3 regions of the Mesorhizobium sp. RSR565B genome follow, and region 3 is predicted to be linked to each of the others. Evidence: predicted binding sites of a transcription regulator. Region 3 holds the regulator's gene; each other region holds the start of a gene.
What was found. The regulator PhoB, encoded in region 3, activates phosphate uptake and scavenging genes when phosphate is short. The targets are predictions, from matches to a motif close to TGTCATNNANCTGTCAT.
Positions count from the first base shown of each region.

Region 1: the regulator PhoB is predicted to act here: its motif matches at 3,715-3,731, upstream of ppk2 (polyphosphate kinase 2).
Region 2: the regulator PhoB is predicted to act here: its motif matches at 2,818-2,834, upstream of ACYG9R_RS22015 (esterase-like activity of phytase family protein).

Region 1 is NZ_JBTTIE010000001.1:6,095,125-6,102,166, forward strand. It holds gene hemB (porphobilinogen synthase) at 1-557, shown strand, start outside; gene ACYG9R_RS29465 (DUF1330 domain-containing protein) at 592-918, opposite strand; gene ACYG9R_RS29470 (winged helix-turn-helix transcriptional regulator) at 1,095-1,790, shown strand; gene ACYG9R_RS29475 (dihydrofolate reductase family protein) at 1,900-2,544, shown strand; gene ppk2 (polyphosphate kinase 2) at 2,734-3,654, opposite strand; gene ACYG9R_RS29485 (aldo/keto reductase) at 3,899-4,942, shown strand; gene ACYG9R_RS29490 (glycosyl transferase family 90) at 4,963-5,934, opposite strand; gene ACYG9R_RS29495 (hypothetical protein) at 6,113-6,271, shown strand; gene ACYG9R_RS29500 (DUF982 domain-containing protein) at 6,344-6,577, opposite strand; gene ACYG9R_RS29505 (GntR family transcriptional regulator) at 6,687-7,042, opposite strand, start outside.
Region 2 is NZ_JBTTIE010000001.1:4,590,989-4,598,030, reverse strand. It holds gene ACYG9R_RS22030 (sugar phosphate isomerase/epimerase family protein) at 1-518, opposite strand, end outside; gene ACYG9R_RS22025 (Gfo/Idh/MocA family protein) at 518-1,549, opposite strand; gene ACYG9R_RS22020 (LacI family DNA-binding transcriptional regulator) at 1,744-2,769, shown strand; gene ACYG9R_RS22015 (esterase-like activity of phytase family protein) at 2,931-4,406, shown strand; gene ACYG9R_RS22010 (L,D-transpeptidase) at 4,485-5,282, opposite strand; gene ACYG9R_RS22005 (MATE family efflux transporter) at 5,459-6,931, shown strand; gene ACYG9R_RS22000 (MFS transporter) at 6,935-7,042, opposite strand, start outside.
Region 3 is NZ_JBTTIE010000001.1:2,898,420-2,905,461, forward strand. It holds gene pstC (phosphate ABC transporter permease subunit PstC) at 1-1,286, shown strand, start outside; gene pstA (phosphate ABC transporter permease PstA) at 1,283-2,599, shown strand; gene pstB (phosphate ABC transporter ATP-binding protein PstB) at 2,617-3,441, shown strand; gene phoU (phosphate signaling complex protein PhoU) at 3,483-4,187, shown strand; gene phoB (phosphate regulon transcriptional regulator PhoB) at 4,204-4,893, shown strand; gene ACYG9R_RS14155 (ROK family protein) at 4,924-6,159, opposite strand; gene xylF (D-xylose ABC transporter substrate-binding protein) at 6,426-7,042, shown strand, end outside.

The DNA of each region.
Region 1 (7,042 bases), 3.2 Mb from region 3:
ACGAGACAGTGGAACAGGTGACCGCCGCGGCCGTCATCCAGGCAGCGGCCGGCGCCGACATCATCGCGCCGTCCGACATGATGGACGGCCGCATCGGCGCCATCCGCGACGCACTCGACGCCAACGGTTTTTCGGATGTGGCGATCATGTCCTATGCGACGAAATTCGCCTCCGCCTTCTACGGCCCCTACCGCGAGGCGGTCGGCACCGCCGGCCTGCTCAAGGGCGACAAGAAGACCTACTATCTCGACCACGCCAATTCCGACGAAGCGGTGCGCGAGGCCGAGCAGGATATCGCCGAGGGCGCCGACATGCTGATGGTCAAGCCCGGCATGCCCTATCTCGACATCATCCGCCGGCTGAAGGACGAGTTCCAGATGCCGACCTTCGCCTACCAGGTTTCGGGCGAATATTCGATGATCAAGGCGGCGGCCGCCAATGGCTGGATCGACGGCGAGAAAGCGATGCTGGAATCGCTGCTCGCCTTCAAGCGCGCCGGCTGCGACGGCATCCTGACTTACTTCGCGCCGGAAGTGGCGCAGATGCTGAAGGGTTAGCCGGAACCTGGATGCTCCGGGTTCCGGCTTTTCCTCACGCCTTTGGCAAATAAGGAATCGTTCCGGCGAGATCGGTATCGTCGATCAGTTGGAAGCGGCTGTCGCTGCCCTTCTGACGCTCCGCCACAAACGGAGCGTATTGCGGATCGTTGGTGAAGGCTTCGGCTGCCTTTGCCGACGGAAACGCCATGATGGCGATCAGGCTGGTGTCGAGCGGCTTGCCCTCCAGCGTCTTCACATTGCCGCTGCGGGCGAGATACTTGCCGCCATGCTTGTGGACGAGGTCATGCACCGAAGCGGCATAGGCCGGCACCCATTTGTCGTCCTTCACCTTGATGTCTGCGATCACGTAAGCGGTCATTGTCCAACTCCTCATGGATCGGCACCGGACTGCCCGGTGACGTGACCGCTGCCTCGCATGGCGGCGCCGGACCGCTCCAGTCACAGAACTGTACCGGGGGTGCCAGTACAGCTTCTGTACTGGCTGAACTCAGGTTTTCTGAATAAGGTCCGGCAACATCTTTTGGAGCTCACCACATGACACAAGCCGGTTACAAGCAATTCTGCCCGCTCTCCATGGCCGCCGAGCTGCTCTGCACACGCTGGACCATGGTGCTGCTGCGCGAACTGGTGGCGGGATCGACCCGCTTCAACGATTTGCGCCGCGGCGTGCCGAAAATGTCGCCAACCCTTCTGTCGCAACGGCTCAAGGACCTCGAGGCCGGCGGCATCGTCGAGCGGACCGAGATCGCGACCGAGAAGGGCGTGTTCGAATACCGGCTGACCGAGGCGGGCCGGGATTTGCGCCCGGTTGTCGAGGCGATGGGGTTTTGGGGCCAGAAATGGGTCGAGGCCAGGCTGTCGCTCAAAAACCTCGATCCGTCGCTGCTGATGTGGGACATGCGGCGCAATCTGAACCCCAGTCCGCTGCCGGACGGGCGCACCGTGATACAATTCCTGTACCATGACCTGCCGGCGTCAAAACGATCGTGGTGGCTGATCGTCGAAAAGCAGGGCGAGGTCGATCTTTGCTGGTACGATCCGGGCTTCGACGTGGATCTCTACGTCTCGACCGATCTATGCACCATGACCTCGATCTGGATGGGGCTGACGACAGTTCACAAGGAACGCGACAAGATCAGCCTGACCGGCGATCTCGACGTCGCCGGCAAGATGCAGATCTGGCTTGGGCTCAGCCCGTTTGCGGTGATGCCGAAGCGCGTGGCGGCTTGAGGTCCCTGCGCATTCCACAGATCGCTTGCCTCTAAAAATACTAGTTGCAAAATGCAATCAGTTTGAATACTGATTGCAAATCACAACTGGTCACCAAAGGGAGTCTTCCATGTCCAAACTGCGCGTCAATGCCTTCACCTTGTCGCTCGACGGTTTCGGCGCCGGTCCTGACCAGGACCTGCAAAATCCGCTCGGCGTTGGTGGCGAAGATCTGCACAAATGGATGACCGGCACTCGCACCTTCCACGAGATGGTCGGCAAGGATGGCGGCAGCACCGATGTGGACGACCGGTTCACCGTCCGCAGCTTCGACAATGTCGGCGCCTGGATCCTCGGCCGCAACATGTTCGGCCCGATCCGCGGCGAATGGCCGGATGAGAACTGGAAGGGCTGGTGGGGCAACAACCCGCCCTATCACGTACCGACCTTCGTGCTGACCCATCACAAGCGCGACCCCATTGTGATGGAAGGCGGCACCATTTTCCGCTTCGTTACCGGCGGCATCCACGCCGCGCTCGAACAAGCAAAGGCTGCGGCCGGCGGCAAGGATGTCCGCGTCGGCGGCGGCGTTTCCACTATCCGGCAATATCTCAAGGAGAAGCTCATCGACGAGTTGCATCTGGCTGTGTCGCCAGTGTTGCTCGGGAGGGGCGAGAGCCTGTTTGCCGGGCTGGATATGCTGAAGCTGGGTTACCAGTGCACCGAGCAGGTGGCGACAGCGCTCGCCACGCATGTGACGATCAAGCGGGTGTAGTGGCGAAGTGATAGGCGCAGGCTTCTTTCTCCCCGTTCTACGGGGAGAAATGCCCGGCAGGCAATGAGGGGCAGCGCTGCTTTTGGAGGTTAGCAGCGTCCGACGACTGTGAATTCGCCGATGCCGGCGCTGCCCCTCATCCGCCCTTCGGGCACCTTCTCCCCGTGAAACGGGGAGAAGGAAAAGTGCTCAATACTTCTCCGGCACGTAAAGCTCGCGCGGCAGGACCTGGCGCTCGTACTCCGGGTTGAACACCCGCTCGGGCAGCGTGATTTCTTCGTGCGGCACGTCCTCATAGGGCAGCTGTTTGAGGAGATGGTCGATGCAGTTCAGCCGCGCCCGCTTCTTGTCGTTGCCTTCGACGATGTACCACGGTGCCTCTGGGATGTTGGTGCGGGCAAACGTCTCTTCCTTGGCCTTGGTGTACTGCTCCCAGCGCACGCGCGACTGCAGGTCCATCGGCGACAGCTTCCACTGCTTCATCGGATCGTGGATGCGCATCATGAAGCGCATCTGCTGTTCCTCGTCGGTGATCGAGAACCAGTATTTGACCAGCGTGACGCCGGAGCGGACCAGCATGCGCTCGAACTCCGGCACGTCGCGGAAGAACTCTTCGACCTGATCGGGTTCGGCAAAGCCCATCACCCGCTCGACGCCGGAGCGGTTGTACCAGGAGCGGTCGAACAGCACGATCTCGCCGCCGGCCGGCAGATGCGGCACGTAGCGCTGGAAATACCATTGTGACTTTTCGCGCTCGGTCGGCGCCGGCAGCGCCACGACGCGGCAGATGCGCGGGTTGAGGCGCTGGGTGATGCGCTTGATGACGCCGCCCTTGCCGGCGGAATCACGGCCCTCGAAAACCACCACTAGCTTCTTCTTGTGGTAGGCAACCCAGGACTGCAGCTTGATCAGTTCCGACTGCAAGCCGATCAGGTCGCGGAAATACTGCATGCGATCGATCGACGGCGGATGCGCGTTCTTGTAGATCTTGGCGATCTCCAACGACAGCGCCGGCTCCGAGATTTCCAGCTCATAGTCCTCGTCGAGCGTGTCGGCGAGTTCGGCTTCCAGCCAATCCCTGGCCGCAGAATTCTGCTTTAGCTCATTCATTTCCACTGCTCCGCTTGCCGGCTGACATGAAACCCTGAGCCGACTTGATATAGGCCGGCAATGACGGTTTTATTGCAAGCCGCCGGCCAGCCGGTCTTCACTGCAAAGCAGCGAGGCATTGCCGATCCAGCGCCCTGGCATGGCGACAAGCCGCTCAAATTGTCCTACAAATAGCGGACCCGTTCGGGCTTCCCCGCCCTTTCCTGCTAAAACCGCCTCCCCACCAAAACTACGAGGATCAGACATGGAATACCGCACGCTTGGCCGTTCCGGCTTGAAAGTTTCGGCGCTGACCTTGGGAACCATGACCTTCGGCGGCAGCGGGCCGTTCGCTGCCGTCGGCAATTCCGATCTCGCGGAGGCCTCGCGCATCATCGACACTTGCATCGATGCCGGCATCAATCTCATCGACACCGCCAATGTCTATTCCAACGGTCTGTCGGAAGAGATCATCGGCGAGGCGCTCGGCGGCAAGCGCAAGAACGACGTGCTGATCGCCTCCAAAGCGCGCATGCGGATCGGCAAGGGCCCCAATGACGAAGGCCTGTCGCGCCATCATCTGATCCGCGAATGCGAGAAGAGCCTGAAGCGCCTCAGGACCGATGTCATCGACATCTATTTCCTGCACGAATGGGACGGCGCGACGCCGCTCGAGGAAACCATCGCCGCGCTCGACACGCTGGTTGCCAAGGGCAAGATCCGCTATGTCGGCTGCTCCAACTATTCCGGCTGGCAGGTCATGAAGGCGCTCGGCATCAGCGACAGCCAGCACCAGCCGCGCTTCGTCACCCAGCAGATCCACTACACGCTGGAAGCACGCGAGGCCGAGTATGAGCTCTTGCCGATCTCGGTCGACCAGGGCCTTGGCGTTTTGGTGTGGAGCCCGCTCGCCGGCGGCCTGCTGTCGGGAAAATACCGCCGCGACAGTCCGACGGCGCGCCAGATCGGCGGCTGGTCGGAACCCCCGATCCGCGACGAGGATCGGCTGTGGCGGATTGTCGACGTGCTGGTCGATATCGGTGCGGCACGCGGCGTTTCGGCGGCCCAGGTGGCGCTGGCCTGGCTGCTCGGCCGGCCGGCCGTCAGCTCGCTGGTGATCGGGGCGCGCAACGAAGCCCAGTTGAAAGACAATCTCGCCGCGGCGAGCCTGACGCTGTCCTTTGATGAACGCCAGCGTCTCGATGCCGTCAGCCGGCCTCCGGTGCTCTATCCCTACTGGCACCAGCAGTTTACGGCGAAGGACCGCTTCGGCCCGGCCGATCTGGTTATGGACCGCAGCGTCATCTGACTTAAGGGCGCCGGAAGCCGCTAGCCCGCGATAAACCGCCAGACCTGCGGATCGGGCTCGATCTGGCCGCTGAGCACGAAATATTTGTAGAGCACGAGCAGGCAGATCGCCTGCTCGGCCCGCTCGTCGGCGAATTTGCGGCAATAGGCGTTGGCCGCCGCAACGATGCGCTGGGCCTCGGCCGGATGTTTCTCGAGATGGTGCACGCGCTCGGCCAGATCGCTGAAGTCGGGCGCCAGCGGCACATAATGGACATCGGGCTCGAGCTGCCCTTCCGCGAACCAGGTCTCATAGGTCGGCGGCGGCATCAGGCAGAGCGAGTTCGAGCTCATGATCCATTTCAGATTGGTCGCGACATCATTGCCTTCGAGCGAGATGATGTAGCGGTAGCGGCGCTGCTGATCGATGCTGAGATAGGGCTTGCGGTATTCCGCAGGTGCTGTCGCCCTCGGCGTGCCGACATCGCAGAACGGCAGATTGCGGGCTGCATCCAGCAACAAGGTGCGGATCGGATTGTTGAGTTCGCCGCGCCAAACGACGAGCGGATGCTTGTCGGCGAAGGCGACATCGTCGGCCGGCATGTAGAAATGACGGAACTTGTTCAGCTTGAACAGGACGCCGTTGCCGTTGTCGCCCGCTATCGGCCGGTCCTTGACGATCGACGGCATCTTCGGCACTTCGATGACGTCGCCGAATTCCAGGTCGATGCGCAGATCTGGGTCGAAATAACGGGTGAACTCCTTCAGATCGTAATAGTACATGCTGCGGTCCGACGGCAGCCGGCTGACCGGCACGGCCTCGGGGCTGGGGCTAAAAGGCTCCCGCAGCGTGTTGTAGTAATTGAGCCGCTGGCGGACCGATGCGTCGGAAAGCCTGGCCTGATCGAGCAGCCGGCCGAGCCGGCGCCGGAAAAGAACCGGCGGCGCGATGTCGCGCATGGCGTTGCGCGCATAGTAGATCAGCTTCTGTGCGTTTCTTTGAAGCGTGGCCATCGGTCGTTTTGATTCGAAATCGGTCGGCGGCGGCTCCAGCAACTGTCCCGCAGCCTTTTCTAAACCATTGTGTTCGCCATCACGCAAGTCCAGAACCGCTGGCATCTGCCCTCGCGGCGCTGTTGTGTTTGCCGGCCAATGCTTCTAGGCAGGATCAGGCACAGCGAAAGGAAACGATATGGCTCGACCACCGAATTACGGTCAGGAACGCAAAGAGCGCGACCGGCAGAAGGCCGCCAAGAAGGCGGAGAAGCTCGCCGCCAAGGTCGCGGCCAAGGAGCGCGCCGAGCCTGAGAACGAGGCAAGTTCGAAAACCGACACCGAGACAGAAAAATAGGCAAGACAGGATCACCGGCCCACGAAACGGGCCGGATCCTGGCAAAATGCCGGTCTGATCAGGCCGATGTGATCAGGCCGGGGCCTTGTCGCTGACGAAGACGTTGACCTCGCGCGCGGCGGCGATGAAGGCGCGTCTTGCTATCATCGCCGGCTTGTCGCCGGCCAGCGCGTCATGGCAGGCCTGCAGCGCTTCGCGGTGCTTGGGGCTGCGCTTGCCGGGCCAGCTGTTGAGCAGGTAATCGGAAGCCTCGCGCACCGTACGCAAGAGCTGAGTGCTTCCCTCCGTGCCCGACTTAACGGTCACGGGTGTTTCAAATCGGTTGTTTTCCATGGCCGCCTCTTACGCCATCGGCGTCCGCGAAGCGAGGCCGAAAGCGGATGGCGTCGGCGTTCTTTCGTTTTCGTGACCGGTATCAAGCGGCGACGACAGCAAAACCCCTGGCGCGCAGGCCGCGCCGGTCATTGTGCAACGACGTCACCAGGCGGGCGCGGCTGCCGGCTATATGGGCGGAAAGTCGCGCCGCCGCCGCATCGGCATCGCCGGCCCGCACCGCTGCCAGAATGGCGTGATGCTCGCTCCAGGCGCGGCCAAGGGCCGCCTCGTCGCGCACCTCCAGCCAGCGCGCCCGCGACAGCCGCGTCATGGCATCGCGCACGGCCCGAAACAGGAACTCGTTGCCGGAGAGCCGCGCCAGTTCGATATGGAAATCCATGCCGACGCGGTGCCATTCCTCGCGCGGCGTGGCAGTGTCGCAGGAGTCCAGCATCG
Region 2 (7,042 bases), 1.7 Mb from region 3:
TCGTTGAACATCAGCTCCCAGGCGTCCGGATTGTGGGCGATGTTCCAGTCGCCGGCGGCCCAGTTGCCGTCCATGGCGCAATTTTCGAAGGCAATGCGCACGCCCTTGTCGGCGGCGCGTTTGGCCAGCGGCCCCCAGACCTCACGGAAGCGCGGCAGGCTGTCGGTCAGCTTCTTGCCGCGCAGGCGGCCGGTGAAGCCGCTGACCGTCGAGGCGCCGAACAGATGCGCATTGTCGATCACCGTTTCCCAGGCCGCGAGCACGCCGCGATCGACCTCGCCATCCTCCAGCGGATTGCCGAACACACCGATCGACGACACGACGACATCGGCATCGCCGATCGCCTCGCGGATCTCGCCGGCGAGCCGCGGCAAATCCTTGCCGCCCAGCGTCTGCCAGAAGAAGGGCTGGATGCTCTCGAAGCCGAGCGGCAGAATCTCTTTGATGTAGGCGGCCGGGTCTTCGAGATTGGCCCGCACCATGGTGCCGATCCGGATGTCGAGAAGCGGGTTTGGCATCATGATGCTTCCTGTGTGATTGCGACGCGCCGTCCGGTCTCGGCGCTTTCGATGGCGCCAAAAACCATGGCCAGGCTTTTGATGTTGTCGCTGCCACGGGTTTCCGGCTCGCTGCCGGTCTCGATGGCGTGGATGAAATCCTTGATGATGCCGAGATGACCGCCGACGCGGTCGGCGGAATCGAGCGGCGGTACTGTGATGGGCTGGGTCAGGTCGAACAGGCCGTCGCGGACCGACAACACAACCTCGGCCTTCAGTCCGTCCTCGCCGTCCCAGACCAGGCTGCCGTGCTCGGCGACGATGCGCCACGTGCTCTCCCAGCTGGTGCGGAAGCCCGCCGCGCACCAAGAGCCTGCATAGGTGAACACCTTGCCGCCGCCGAGATCGAAGATAGCGCTGGCCGACGATCCCTGCCGGTACCAGGAATTCGCCGGCTCCCATTCCTGGCAATAGACGCCGGCGGGATCGCCGCCGACCATGTAGCGGGCGGCGTCGAAAGTATGGATCGCCATGTCGAGCAAAAGCACATGCGCCATCTCCTCGCGGAAGCCGCCGAAATGCGGCGCGACGAAGAAATCGGCATGGATGCTGGTTGGCTTGCCGATGGCGCCGGAGTCGAGAAAGCGCCTGATGCGCCGGACATTGGCGACGTAGCGGCGGTTCTGCACGACCGCATGGATACGCCCCGCGTTACGTGCCGCATCGACGATGGCGCGGGCATTTTCCGGAGTATCGGCCAGCGGCTTTTCCGTCAGCAGATGGCAATTATGGGCAAAGGCGGCAAAGGCGACATCACGCCGGGCGGCTGGAACCACGACATCGAACACCGCGTCGGGCCTGGTCTGGTCGAGCACCGCGTCGAGGCTGGTGCCGATTACCGCGCCGTCGAGCCCGTATTCGTGCGCCCTCGCCTTCGCCCGTTCGGCGTCGAGATCGACAAGGCCGACAATGGCCAGCCCGTCGATCTGCCTCGCGGCATCGAGCCAGGCCTTGCTCATCGCACCACAGCCGACGAGGACGGCATTCATCATCCGGCATTCCTCCCGTCCGGTCCCTCCAGACCGAATGTCACGGCATTTCCGGCATCACCGTAAACGTTTCTCCGTAAACGTTTACGAGAACACACCCGATGGCGTACAATGTCAATCGGCTGTCAGCGAAAATCATCCCGAAGCCTTGGCCTGGGCGGCAGCCGGTGCTAGCCAAGACAGGGGGAGAACTGTCCTTGGCGTCCAGTATCCATGACCTAGCGCGTCACCTGAACATTTCGATCGGCACCGTGTCGCGGGCGTTGAACGGCCGCGCCGACGTCAATGCCGACACCCGCCAGCGCGTGCTCGCCGCCGCCAAGCAATTGAACTATTCGCCCAACCAGTCCGGCCGCAGCCTGCGGCAAGGCACCACCCATTCGATCGCCTTCATGCTGCAGCCGCATCCGGGCGACCAGCAATATGGCGAACCGTTCTTCATCCCGTTCCTGATCGGTCTGCAGGGCCGGCTGGCCGAGGATGACCTGGATCTGATGGTCGTCATGGGCGAGCCCGGCCAATATCAGCAGGAGAGGCTGCGCCGCGTGGTTGAGACGCGCCGGGCCGACGCGGTCGTGTTGGCCAATACACGGCGGGAAGACGATCGGATCGACTATCTCAGCAAGGCCGGCTTTCCCTTCGCCACGCTTGGCCGAAGTCAATCCGGCGACGACACCTATCCTTCGCTCGATATAGATTTCGAGAGGGCGGGTGATGAAGCCGTCGACCGGCTGGTCGCGCGCGGCCACCGCCGCATTGCCGCCATCCGCCCTTCGCTTGATCTCAACTTCGGCTACCTGTTCCTCGACGGCTACCGCAAGGCGCTGGAGCGGCATGGCATCGAAGTCGACCCCGGCCTGATCGCCGACGGCTTCATCAACGAGGCCGGAGGCTACCAGGTGACGCCGCGCGTGATGCTGTCCAAGGACCGGCCCACAGCCATCATCTTCAACAATGACGCAATGGCGCTCGGCGGCTGCAAGGCACTGGCCGAGATGGGCATCAGGCCCGGCCACGACATCGCGGTGATCGTCATCGTCGACACGCCGCTCTGCCGTTATTTCTCGCCGGCGCTGACCGCCTTCCGTCCGTCGCTGGAGCCGATGGGCCGGCGGCTGGCCGAAATGCTGCTGGCCTCGCTTCCCGCCTTTGCCGGCCCGGAAGGTCCGCGCATCATCCGCGAAGTCTGGCCGCTGGAGCTGATCGCCCGCGACAGCGATTGAAAGTGCGTCTCTCCCTTCTCCCACAAGGGAGAAGGAAGAGGCCCGCTCTGTCACGCAACTATCATCTTCGCGTCCTAGACCGCTTTGCGAGAGGGCGACATCGTCGATGCGATGCGGTGGCCCCTTTGCGCCGCTCAAGGCTTGTCACAAAGAGGATCTCCATGAAAATCTCGCACCGAACCGTGTCGCTCGGCGCCGCGCTGGCGCTGTTTACCGCCCTGACCCCTGCCCTTGCCGACAGCACCGCCACCGTTGGTGGCTTCGTCAACAAGGGCCTGGTCGGCGTCGGCCGCATCCCGGCCGATCAGAAGGACAAGTTCGGCGAGACCTTCGGCTCCGGCTCCGGCATGTCCATCGACGCCGCAAGCTGGACCCGTGGCGCGGACGGCTACAAGGGCTCGCTCTGGTTGCTGCCCGACCGCGGCTACAATGTCGTCGGCACCACCGATTACCGGCCGCGCCTCAACACTATTCGCATCGAGTTCACGCCGGTAGCACTAGGCGCCACGCCCACCTCCGGCCAGGAACAGACAGGCGTCAAGGCGACGCTTGCCGATTCCCTGCTCCTCACCGACGACAAGGGCGCTGACGCCACCGGCCTCGATCCGCTCAACGGCGTGCGCGCGGCCAATGGCGACCTGCCGATCCTGCCCGAGGCCAATGGCAAGCTGGCGCTCGACAATGAGGCGATCGCGCGGCTGCCCGACGGCACCATGTTCATCTCTGACGAATACGGCCCCAACATCTACCGCTTCTCGGCCGACGGCCATCTTTTGTCGGCAACGCAGCCGCCCGCCGCTTTGGTGCCGATGCGCAAGGGCGCGCCGAACTTCGCCTCCGACAATCCGGGCCCCGGTGCAGCCGAACCCGATCCGAAGGATCCCGAAACCGGCCGCCAGAACAATCAAGGCCTCGAAGGCATGGCGCTGACGCCGGACGGCAAGTCGCTGATCACTGTGCTGCAGTCGGCGCCCCGCCAGGATGGCGGCGATTCGCCCGCGACGCGCCAGAACACCCGCGCGCTGGTCTACGACGCCTCCGACCCGGCCCATCTCAAGCTGGTGCATGAATATGCCGTGCCGCTGCCGGTGTTCAAGGACGCCAAGGACAAGACCAAGGTCGCCGCGCAGAGCGAAATCGTGGCGCTGTCCGACAAGACCTTCCTGATGCTGGCGCGCGACAGCGGAAACGGCCAGGGGGTGAAGGGCGATACTTCGCTGCTGCGCCAGATTTTCGTCGTCGACGTCTCTGGCGCCACCGACATTGCCGGCGGCGCCTTCGATGCCGCCGACAAGCCGCTGGCGCCCAAGGGCGTGCTCGACCCATCGATGATCCCGGCCAGGCTGACGCCCTTCATCGACATCAACGACAACAAGGAACTCGGCCGTTTCGGCCTGCATAACGGCAAGCCGAACGACAAGAACAACCTGTCGGAGAAGTGGGAAGCGATGTCGGTGGTCAGCCTGCTCGATCCGGCGCTGCCCGACGACTATTTCCTGTTCGTCGGCAACGATAACGACTTTCTCACCCAAGACGGTTTTCAGGTCGGCGCGCCCTACAAGGCCGACGACGGCGCCGATGTCGACACCATGCTCCTGGTCTATCAGGTCACGCTTCCGGGCCTCGCCAACAAGTAGCCGTATACGGAAAGGCGGACGCGCCCGGCGCGTCCGCCTCTAACCGTTTGTCGGCGATCAGCGATGCCGTGAAGGCACCTATTTCAAAATCTCCGCATCCCTTGGCACGCCGGAATCGATCGGCTCGGCGGTCCGGCTCGACACAGCCATGATCTTGCCCGCGGCCGACAGGTTCGGGCGCACATAGACCTGGGCTACGCCGTTGACCCGGCTGTAGAGGTCGATGATGTCCTGGTTCATGAAGCGCACGCAGCCCGACGACGCGTTCTTGCCGATGGAATCCCATTCCGGCGTGCCGTGCAGCCGGTACATCGTGTCCTTGCCGTCGCGGAACAGATAGAGCGCGCGCGCGCCGAGCGGGCTCTGCGGTCCGGGCGGCATGCCGTCCTTGTATTTCGCCAGTTCCGGCCGGCGCTGGATCATTTCCGGCGGCGGCGTCCACACCGGCCATTTCTTGCGCGCCTGGATCACGGCGCTGCCGGTCCAGCCAAACCCGGCCTTGCCGAGGCTGACGCCATAGCGCATTGCCTTGCCGCCGTCGCGCACCAGATAGAGAAAATGCTCGGATGTATCGACGACGATCGTGCCGGGTTTTTCGCCGGTCGGATCGTCCACGATCTGGCGCACGAATTTCGGATCGAGCTTGGCGACGGGGATTGCCGGCAATGAAAAGCCCTCATCGACGCGCGCCGAATACATGGTGGCGGCATCGCCGAAAGCGGGCTCGGGTGCGGGTGCCGGCGCCGGCGTCGGCGGTACTGCTGCCACATCAGTGGTTGTGCAGGCCGAAAGTGCCATGGCAGCGGCACCCAAAGTGGATGCTCCCAGAAACGCGCGCCTATTCAGGCGCTCAGAAAATAATGGATTGTCGGACATGATCCCCCCGGTTTGCGGCCCCTCGCGGCGATGACCCATAGCCCATTACGCAAGCTTTGAGAACCTGATCGCCTCAGCCGCGTTAAGCGTGATGTTCCGATGCCGCATCGACCTTGTCCGTTAAATCGGCGATCATTGCCGGGCGGACTTTGAGATGAACCTTCGCCGAACAGCCCATGGACGAAAAAATACCACCGCGCCGGCGCACCGGCGATCTCACCAGCGGCCCAATCCCTCGCACGCTGCTGTTGTTCGCGCTTCCGGTGCTCGGTTCCAATGTGCTGCAGTCGCTCAACGGTTCGATCAACGCCGTCTGGGTCGGCCGCTTCCTCGGTGAATCGGCGCTGACGGCGACCTCAAACGCCAATCTGGTGCTGTTCCTGATTCTCGGCACCGTGTTCGGGATCGGCATGGCCGCGACCATCCTGGTGGCGCAATCGGTCGGCGCCCGCGACCTGCCCGAGGCGCGGCGCATCGTCGGCACCAGCGCCAGCTTCTTCTTCCTCGTCTCGGCTATCTTCGCCGTCTGCGGCTGGATCTGGGTCGACGCCATCCTCAACACACTGGGCACCCCGCCCGATGCGCTGCCGCTGGCGCGCTCCTATCTGCGTATCATCTTCGTCGCCGTGCCGATGATGAATCTTCTGTCCTTCGTGATGACGGTGCTGCGCGGTGCGGGTGATTCGCGCACGCCATTCTTCTTCATGGCGCTCGCCGTCGTGCTCGACATCATCCTCAATCCGCTGCTCATTCGCGGCATCGGCCCCTTCCCCGAGCTCGGCATCGCCGGCTCCGCCACCTCGACGCTGATCGGCCAGACGGTGAGCGTGACCGCCATCCTCGTTGTGCTTTATGCCAGAAAGCATCCGTTGCGGCTCGCCGGCGCGAACCTCGCTCTGCTGCGGCCGGATCCGGCGCTGCTCAGGATCGTCGTCTTCAAGGGCGTGCCGATGGGCCTGCAGATGATCGTCATTTCGGCGGCGGCGCTGACCGTGATGGGCATCGTCAACTCCTACGGCTCGCAGGTCGCCGCCGCCTACGGCATCGCGGCGCAGCTGTGGACCTATATCCAGATGCCTGCGCTGGCGATCGGCGCCGCAGTCTCGTCGATGGCGGCCCAGAATGTCGGCGCAGGGCGGTGGGACCGCATCGGTCGCATCGCGGCGTCCGGCGTCGGCTTCAACCTGGTGCTCACCGGCGCCCTGGTGGCGCTGCTGTTCTTCTTCGACAGGCCGGTGCTCGGCCTGTTCCTTAGCGGCGACAGCACCGCAATCGACATTGCAGCCCACATCAACAAGGTGGCGTCCTGGTCGTTCATCCTGTTCGGCATCACCATCGTGCTGTTCGCCACCGTGCGCGCGACCGGTGCCGTGATGCCGCCGCTGATCATTCTGGTGATTTCCGTGCTGGTCGTGCGCACCGGCTTTGCCTACTTCTTCAGGAGCTACCTCGGCGAGGAAGCGCTGTGGTGGAGTTTTCCGGCGGGATCGATCACCTCGCTGGTGCTGGCCGCCGCCTATTATCGCTTCGGCCGCTGGCGCACCATGCACATGATCGAGGACCGGCCGGCCGCCGGCGAGCCGCCCGACACCGGCCTCGGCATCCCGCGCGGACGGGCAAACATGGCGCCCGGGACGCCAAACGGGTGAGGCTCAGCGCGCGTATTTGACGCCGAACCCCAGCGCTACGACAGAGAACAGCGCGATCATGCCGGCGAAGGCCAGGCTTGCCGTCGTCGGAGTGGCCCAACTCGACAGCAG
Region 3 (7,042 bases):
CCGTCTGGGATATCGGCTCTTCCTTCTATCTCGACCGGCATATCCATGCCGCTTTGCCCGAGCGCACCGCCGACACAAAGGTGGCCAGCGAAGCGCTCGACGCCAGCCTGGTGAAGAGCCTGGCCAAGGGCCTGCGCCGGCTCGATGGCGATACCGCACTTCCCGCTACTTTCGCCGAATTGCAGCCGCTGCTCGCCGCCAAGGGCGTGGCACTGGCCAGCGACACCCAGGACTATATGATTCCGATCGCGGTCGAGGCGAACCAGGTCCAGGACCGGCTCGGCCTGTTCAGCGCCGTGCTGACCTTCGCGCTGTCGGTCGCCGGCGCCTTCTATGCGCTGAGGCAGATCGCGCCGCGCGCCAGGGCGCGCAACAATGTCGAGAAGCTGATGCTGTGGGGGCTGCTTGCGGCCTCGACCATCGCCATCCTGACCACGGTCGGCATCGTGCTGTCGATGCTGTTCCAGACCATCACCTTCTTCGAGAGCGTGTCGCCGATGAGCTTCTTCTTCGGCACGGTGTGGGATCCGCGTTTCGCCGCCGCCGGTTCCGGCGGCAGCCAGGGTCAGTTCGGCCTGATCCCGCTTCTCGCCGGCACGCTCTACATCGCCGCCGTCGCCCTTCTGGTGGCAGTGCCGGTCGGGCTGATGTCGGCGGTCTACATGTCCGAATATGCCTCGCGCGGTGTGCGCTCGGTGGTCAAGCCGGCGTTGGAACTGCTGGCCGGCATTCCGACCATCGTCTACGGCATCTTCGCCGTTGTCACGCTCGGACCGTTCTTGCGCGACCTGTCGGCGGCACTCACCGGCGGCTCGCCCTTCATCCAGGGCCAGAGCATCTTCACCGCCGGTCTGGTGATGGGCGTCATGTTGATCCCGGTCGTGTCCTCTTTGTCCGACGACATCATCACCGCGGTGCCGCGCGCAATGCGTGACGGCTCGCTCGGCCTCGGCGCCACGCGCTCCGAGACGATCAAGCGGGTGATCCTGCCGGCGGCACTGCCCGGCATCGTCGGCGCCATCCTGTTGACGGCGTCGCGCGCTATCGGCGAGACGATGATCGTCGTGCTGGCGGCGGGCGTCGCCGCCAATCTGACGGCCAATCCGTTCGAGGCGATGACGACCATCACCGTCAAGATCGTCAACCAGCTGACCGGCGATCTCGAGTTCAACTCGCCGCAGACGCTGGTCGCCTTCGCGCTCGGCCTGACGCTGTTCGCGCTGACGCTGGTGATGAACATCGTCGCCCTCTACATCGTGCGCAAGTACCGGGAGCAGTACGAATGACCGACATCCCCCTGGACACGATGGCGGGCGCCGTCGCGCGTCCGCGCCGCGACATCGGGCTGAAGGCGCGCTATGCCGCCGAACGCCGGTTCCGCATCTATGGCGTGATTGCGATCTCGGTGGGCCTGGCGTTCCTGGCCATCATGTTGATCACCATCGTCTCGAAAGGCTACACCGCCTTCTGGCAGACGACGGTGACGCTTCCGATCACCTTCGATGAGAAGGTCATCGACCCCTCCGGCAAGCGCGCGACCGACCCTACCGTGCTGATCAAGGCGAACTATCCCAAGCTCGCCGAAAACGCGCTGGTGGCCAAGCTCGGCATCGATCCGGCCAACAAGCCGATGATGCTGAAGCTCAAGGGCTTCCTGTCGGAAGGCGCCCGCGTCCAGCTGCGCGACATCGTCTCCGCCGATCCGTCGGTGATCGGCAGGACGCGTGACGTCGACATCCTGGCTGCCGCGAACCTCGACTCGGCCTTCAAGGGCCAGATCGACCTCGGCGTCGATGAAGCGCGCCGCAAGGTGTCCAACCAGCAGATCGACTGGATGAACAAGCTTAAAGCCGACGGCGTGATGGCCGAGCATTTCAACACCGGCCTGTTCACCTATGGCGCCTCCAGCCGGCCCGAAACGTCGGGCATGGGCGTGGCGATCATCGGCTCGTTCTACATGATGGTGATCGTGCTGTTGCTGGCGCTGCCGATCGGCGTCGCCGCCTCCATCTATCTGGAGGAGTTCGCCAAGAAGAACCGCTTTACGGACCTGATCGAAGTCAACATCAACAATCTCGCGGCGGTGCCGTCGATCGTCTTCGGTCTGCTTGGCCTTGCCGTGTTCATCAACTTCCTCGGCATGCCGCGCTCGGCTTCCTTCGTCGGCGGCCTGGTGCTGACCTTGATGACATTGCCGACCATAATCATCGCCACGCGCGCCGCCCTCGCCACGGTGCCGCCGTCGATCCGCTCGGCGGCCCTAGGTCTCGGCGCCTCCAAGATGCAGATGGTGTTCCATCACATCCTGCCGCTTGCCGCCCCAGGCATCCTTACCGGCACCATCATCGGCCTGGCGCGTGCGCTCGGCGAGACAGCACCGCTGCTCTTGATCGGCATGGTCGCTTTCGTCGCCGATTATCCGACGACGCCTTTCGATCCGGCGACCGCGCTGCCGGTTCAGATCTATATGTGGGCAAACGAGGCTGAGCGCGCTTTTGTCGAGCGCATGTCCGGCGCCATCATCATCCTGCTCGTCTTCCTCATGGCCATGAACATCACCGCGATCGTGCTCCGGCGCCGGTTCGAGCGGCGCTGGTAGAAAAAAGGCAATTTGGTATGAACATCATGACCGAACAGTCCCTTGAAAATGCAGTGGGCGACAAAATGAACGCCAAGTCGAACGAAGTCATCAAGATGCGCGGCGACAAGGTCGGCGTCTTCTACGGCGAGAAGCAGGCGTTGTTCGACGTCAATCTCGACGTCCGCCAGAACCAGGTGACGGCGCTGATCGGCCCGTCCGGCTGCGGCAAGTCGACCTTCCTGCGCTGCCTCAACCGCATGAACGACACCATCGATTCGGCGCGGGTGACCGGCAAGATCACGCTCGATGAAGACGACATCTACGACAAGAACATCGATGTCGTCGAACTGCGCGCCCGCGTCGGCATGGTGTTCCAGAAACCCAACCCGTTCCCGAAGTCGATCTACGAGAACGTCGCCTACGGCCCGCGCATCCATGGGCTGGCCAAGCGCAAGTCCGACATGGACCAGATCGTCGAGCAGAGCCTCAAGAAGGCAGCGATCTGGAACGAGGTCAAGGACCGCCTGCAGGAGCCCGGCACCGGCCTGTCCGGCGGCCAGCAGCAGCGCCTGTGCATCGCGCGCGCCATCGCCGTGTCGCCGGAGGTGATCCTGATGGACGAGCCCTGCTCGGCGCTCGATCCGATCGCCACCGCCCGTGTCGAGGAGCTGATCGACGAACTGCGCCAGAACTACACGATCGTCATCGTCACCCACTCGATGCAGCAGGCGGCGCGCGTGTCGCAGCGCACGGCGATGTTCCATCTCGGCTATCTCGTCGAGGAGGGCGCCACCGACAAGATGTTCACCAACCCCGACGACAAGCGCACCCAGGACTACATTACCGGCCGCTTCGGCTGAGCCGTCCGGCGGGTGAATTTTCAGGCACGAGGACCAAGATCATGGGTGAACATACCGTCGCCTCCTTCGATGAAGAGCTCGGGCAGATCAGCAAGCTGATCCGCGACATGGGCGATCTGGCAGGCTCGATGGTCAGCGGCTCGACCAGGGCGCTGCTCAATTCGGACAATGCGCTGGCACAGCGTGTCGTTTCCGACGACGCCATCATGGATGCGCGCCAGCGCGAACTGGACGACCGCGCCATCACGCTGATCGCCAAGCGCCAGCCGATGGCCAACGATCTGCGCGCCGTGGTCGGCTCGATCCGCATGGCCGGCGACCTCGAGCGCATCGGCGATCTCGCCAAGAACATCGCCAAACGCGTCGGCACCGTGGGCTTGAGCGTCACGCCGCGCGACCTCTCGCACTCCATCGATGCCATGGCGCAGCTGGTGCTGATCCAGGTGCAAGGCGTCGTCGAGGAATATGCCGCCACCGATGCGGCAGCTCTTGCAAAACTCAGGAATGACGACGAGCGCATCGACGTCAAATACACGTCCGTGTTTCGTGAGCTCTTGACCTACATGATGGAAGACCCTCGCAACATCACCGCCTGCACGCATCTCTTGTTCTGCGCCAAGAATCTTGAGCGCATCGGCGATCATGTCACCAACATCGCCGAAAATGCGTATTATGTGCTGACCGGCCAGCAATTGCCCGCCAATCGTCCGAAGCAGGACGAGACGGCGATGGCCACGCCGGCCTGATGAGGGTGAACTGCCTATGATCGCGCCACGCATCATGGTCGTGGAGGACGAGGAGCCGCTAGGCGTGCTCCTCCGCTACAACCTCGAATCCGAAGGCTATCACGTCGAGGTGGTGACACGCGGCGACGAGGCCGAGATCCGCCTGCAGGAAAACGTGCCCGATCTCCTGGTGCTCGACTGGATGGTGCCCGCTGTTTCCGGCATCGAGCTCTGCCGGCGGCTTAGAGTGCGGCCCGAAACCGAGCGGCTGCCGATCATCATGCTGACCGCGCGCGGTGAGGAAAGCGATCGCGTGCGCGGCCTGTCCACCGGTGCCGACGACTATCTGGTCAAGCCATTCTCGACGCCGGAGTTCATGGCGCGCGTGAAGGCGCTGCTGCGCCGGGCCAAGCCGGAAGTGCTGTCCAGCGTGCTCAAGGTCGGCGACATCGTGCTCGACCGCGAGTCGCACCGTGTCTACCGCAAGAAGAGCGAGATCAGGCTCGGACCGACCGAGTTCCGGCTGCTCGAATTCATGATGCGCCATCCCGGCCGCGTGTTCTCGCGCAGCCAGCTGCTCGACAATGTCTGGGGCGAGACGATCTACATCGACGAGCGAACCGTCGACGTCCATGTCGGGCGCTTACGCAAAGCGGTCAACAACGGCCGCATGCCGGATGTCATCCGTACCATTCGCGGCGCCGGCTACGCGATCAGGGAAGACTAGGATGCTGCGCGTCGCGCCGTTGCCGGCCATTCAGGCGACATGCTTGCCGGATTTGGCCTGAATGCCCGGCGCGAAAATCTCCTGATCGACGAAGCCGAGCGCGCGCATGGCACAGCCTTCGCGGATCAGCGGCAGCTCGTTGGGCTCGGTGTCGAAGGAGATCGATTTCGAGTGCTGGCCGCCGGCGGTCTGGGCGATCGCTTCGCGCAATGCCGGCTCGATCAGGTCGAAGGCGGCGGCGCTGACGCCAACCATGGCGACAGGCGCCGGGTCGATCAGCGCAAACAGGCTGCCGAGGCCGAAGCCGAGCGCCTCACCGGCCTTGCGATAGGCTTCGCGCTCCGGGCCATCGGTTTCGCGGGCGCGCGCGGCGAGTGCGCGCATATCAGCGTCGCCGATATCGACCGGCTCGGCATCTTCGCTCATCATTTTGGCGCTGCGCCAGATGGCGTAGTTTCCGGCATAGGCCTCGACGCAGCCGCGCCGCCCGCAGCGGCAGAGCGCGCCGCCCGGACGGTGGATCATGTGGCCGAACTCGCCGCCGGAGGAATGGGTGCCGGTGAACAGTTCGCCTTTCAGCACCAGCCCCATGCCGATGCCGTGCGACAAGAGGATCGCGATGAAATTGTCGCGGTAGCGCTCGGGCTGGCGCCATTGCAGGGCCACCGCCATCATATTGCAGTCGTTCTCCATGGTGGCAGGAATGCCGAATTCCGCTTCCAACATGTCGGCGAAGGCAATGTCGGTCAGTGGCGTGATTGGCGACCACAGCATGGCCCGCGCCTGCGAATCGGTGATGCCCTGGATGCCCATGGCAATGCGGGCGATGCTCTGGACATCGAGGTCCGGGTCCGCGAGACGCCGCCCGACGATTGCTACGCATTCGCCGATCAGCTCGTCGCGCGGCATGGTCAGCGTGTCGAGCCGGCGCTGTTCTTCCGCGACCACCTGGCCGGCATAGTCGATGACGGTGACGGAGAGGAAGTTCAGCGACAGCACCACGGTCATGACCGCCGCCGCTTCCGGGTTGAGGCCAAGGCCGACCTGCGGCCGGCCGCGTTTCAGCGAGCCGGTCTCGCCAGGCTTGCCTTCAATCAGGATGCCTTCTTGAATTAGATCAGACGAGATTGCCGATATCGTCGAATGGCTGAGGCCGGTGGTCGCCGCAATCTCGGTCCGCGACGGCTGGCCGGCCCGGCGCACGGCCGAAATCACCATCGCACGGTTGCGACGGCGCAGATCGTCGTGGCGGATCCCAACCGACATTTGTTTTCCTCCCGGCCTCCTCGCGCCTCATGATAGTGAAGGCGTTCGACGGCACCAGCCAAATATTGGCAGACGCCGGCAGCCCTGTCATTGTTTATTGCGGAGCTCGAAAAAATTCGGCAACGCCATCAGAATCCATCATAATCGATGTTGACAGTGCCTTATCATTGAACCAGTATTTTTTCGAGGCTCGAAAAAATGGAGCCTCTTTGTGCAGGCCTTCGGGCCGGTTTTGTCGCGCCGTGGGCGGCGCAGGGAGGGTTATAATGAACAGATTTGCAGCCGCCATGCTGGCGGGTGTCGCCATGTCGCTGGCGCTGATGTCGGTCGCGCAGGCGAAGGACAAGGTCATCGGCGTGTCGTGGTCGAACTTCCAGGAAGAGCGCTGGAAGACCGACGAGGCGGCGATGAAAACGGCGATCGAAGCCGCCGGCGACAAGTACATTTCGGCCGACGCGCAGTCCAATCCCGGCAAGCAGCTGACCGACGTCGAAAGCCTGATCTCGCAGGGCGCCAACTCGCTGATCATCCTGGCGCAGGACGCCTCGGCCATCGGCCCGGCGGTGCAGAAGGCGCTGGACGAAGGCATTCCGGTCGTCGGCTATGATCGCCTGATCGAGAACAAGGACGTCTTCTACCTGACCTTCGACAACAAGGAAGTCGGCCGCATGCAGGCCCGCGAAGTGTTCAAGGCGAAGCCCGAAGGCAACTATGTCTTCATCAAGGGCTCGGGCTCGGATCCGAATGCCGATTTCCTGTTCTCGGGCTCGATGGAAGTGCTCAAGGAAGCCATCGACTCGGGCAAGATCAAGAATGTCGGCGAGGCCTATACCGATGGCTGGCTGCCGGCCAACGCCCAGAAGAACATGGAACAGTTCCTGAC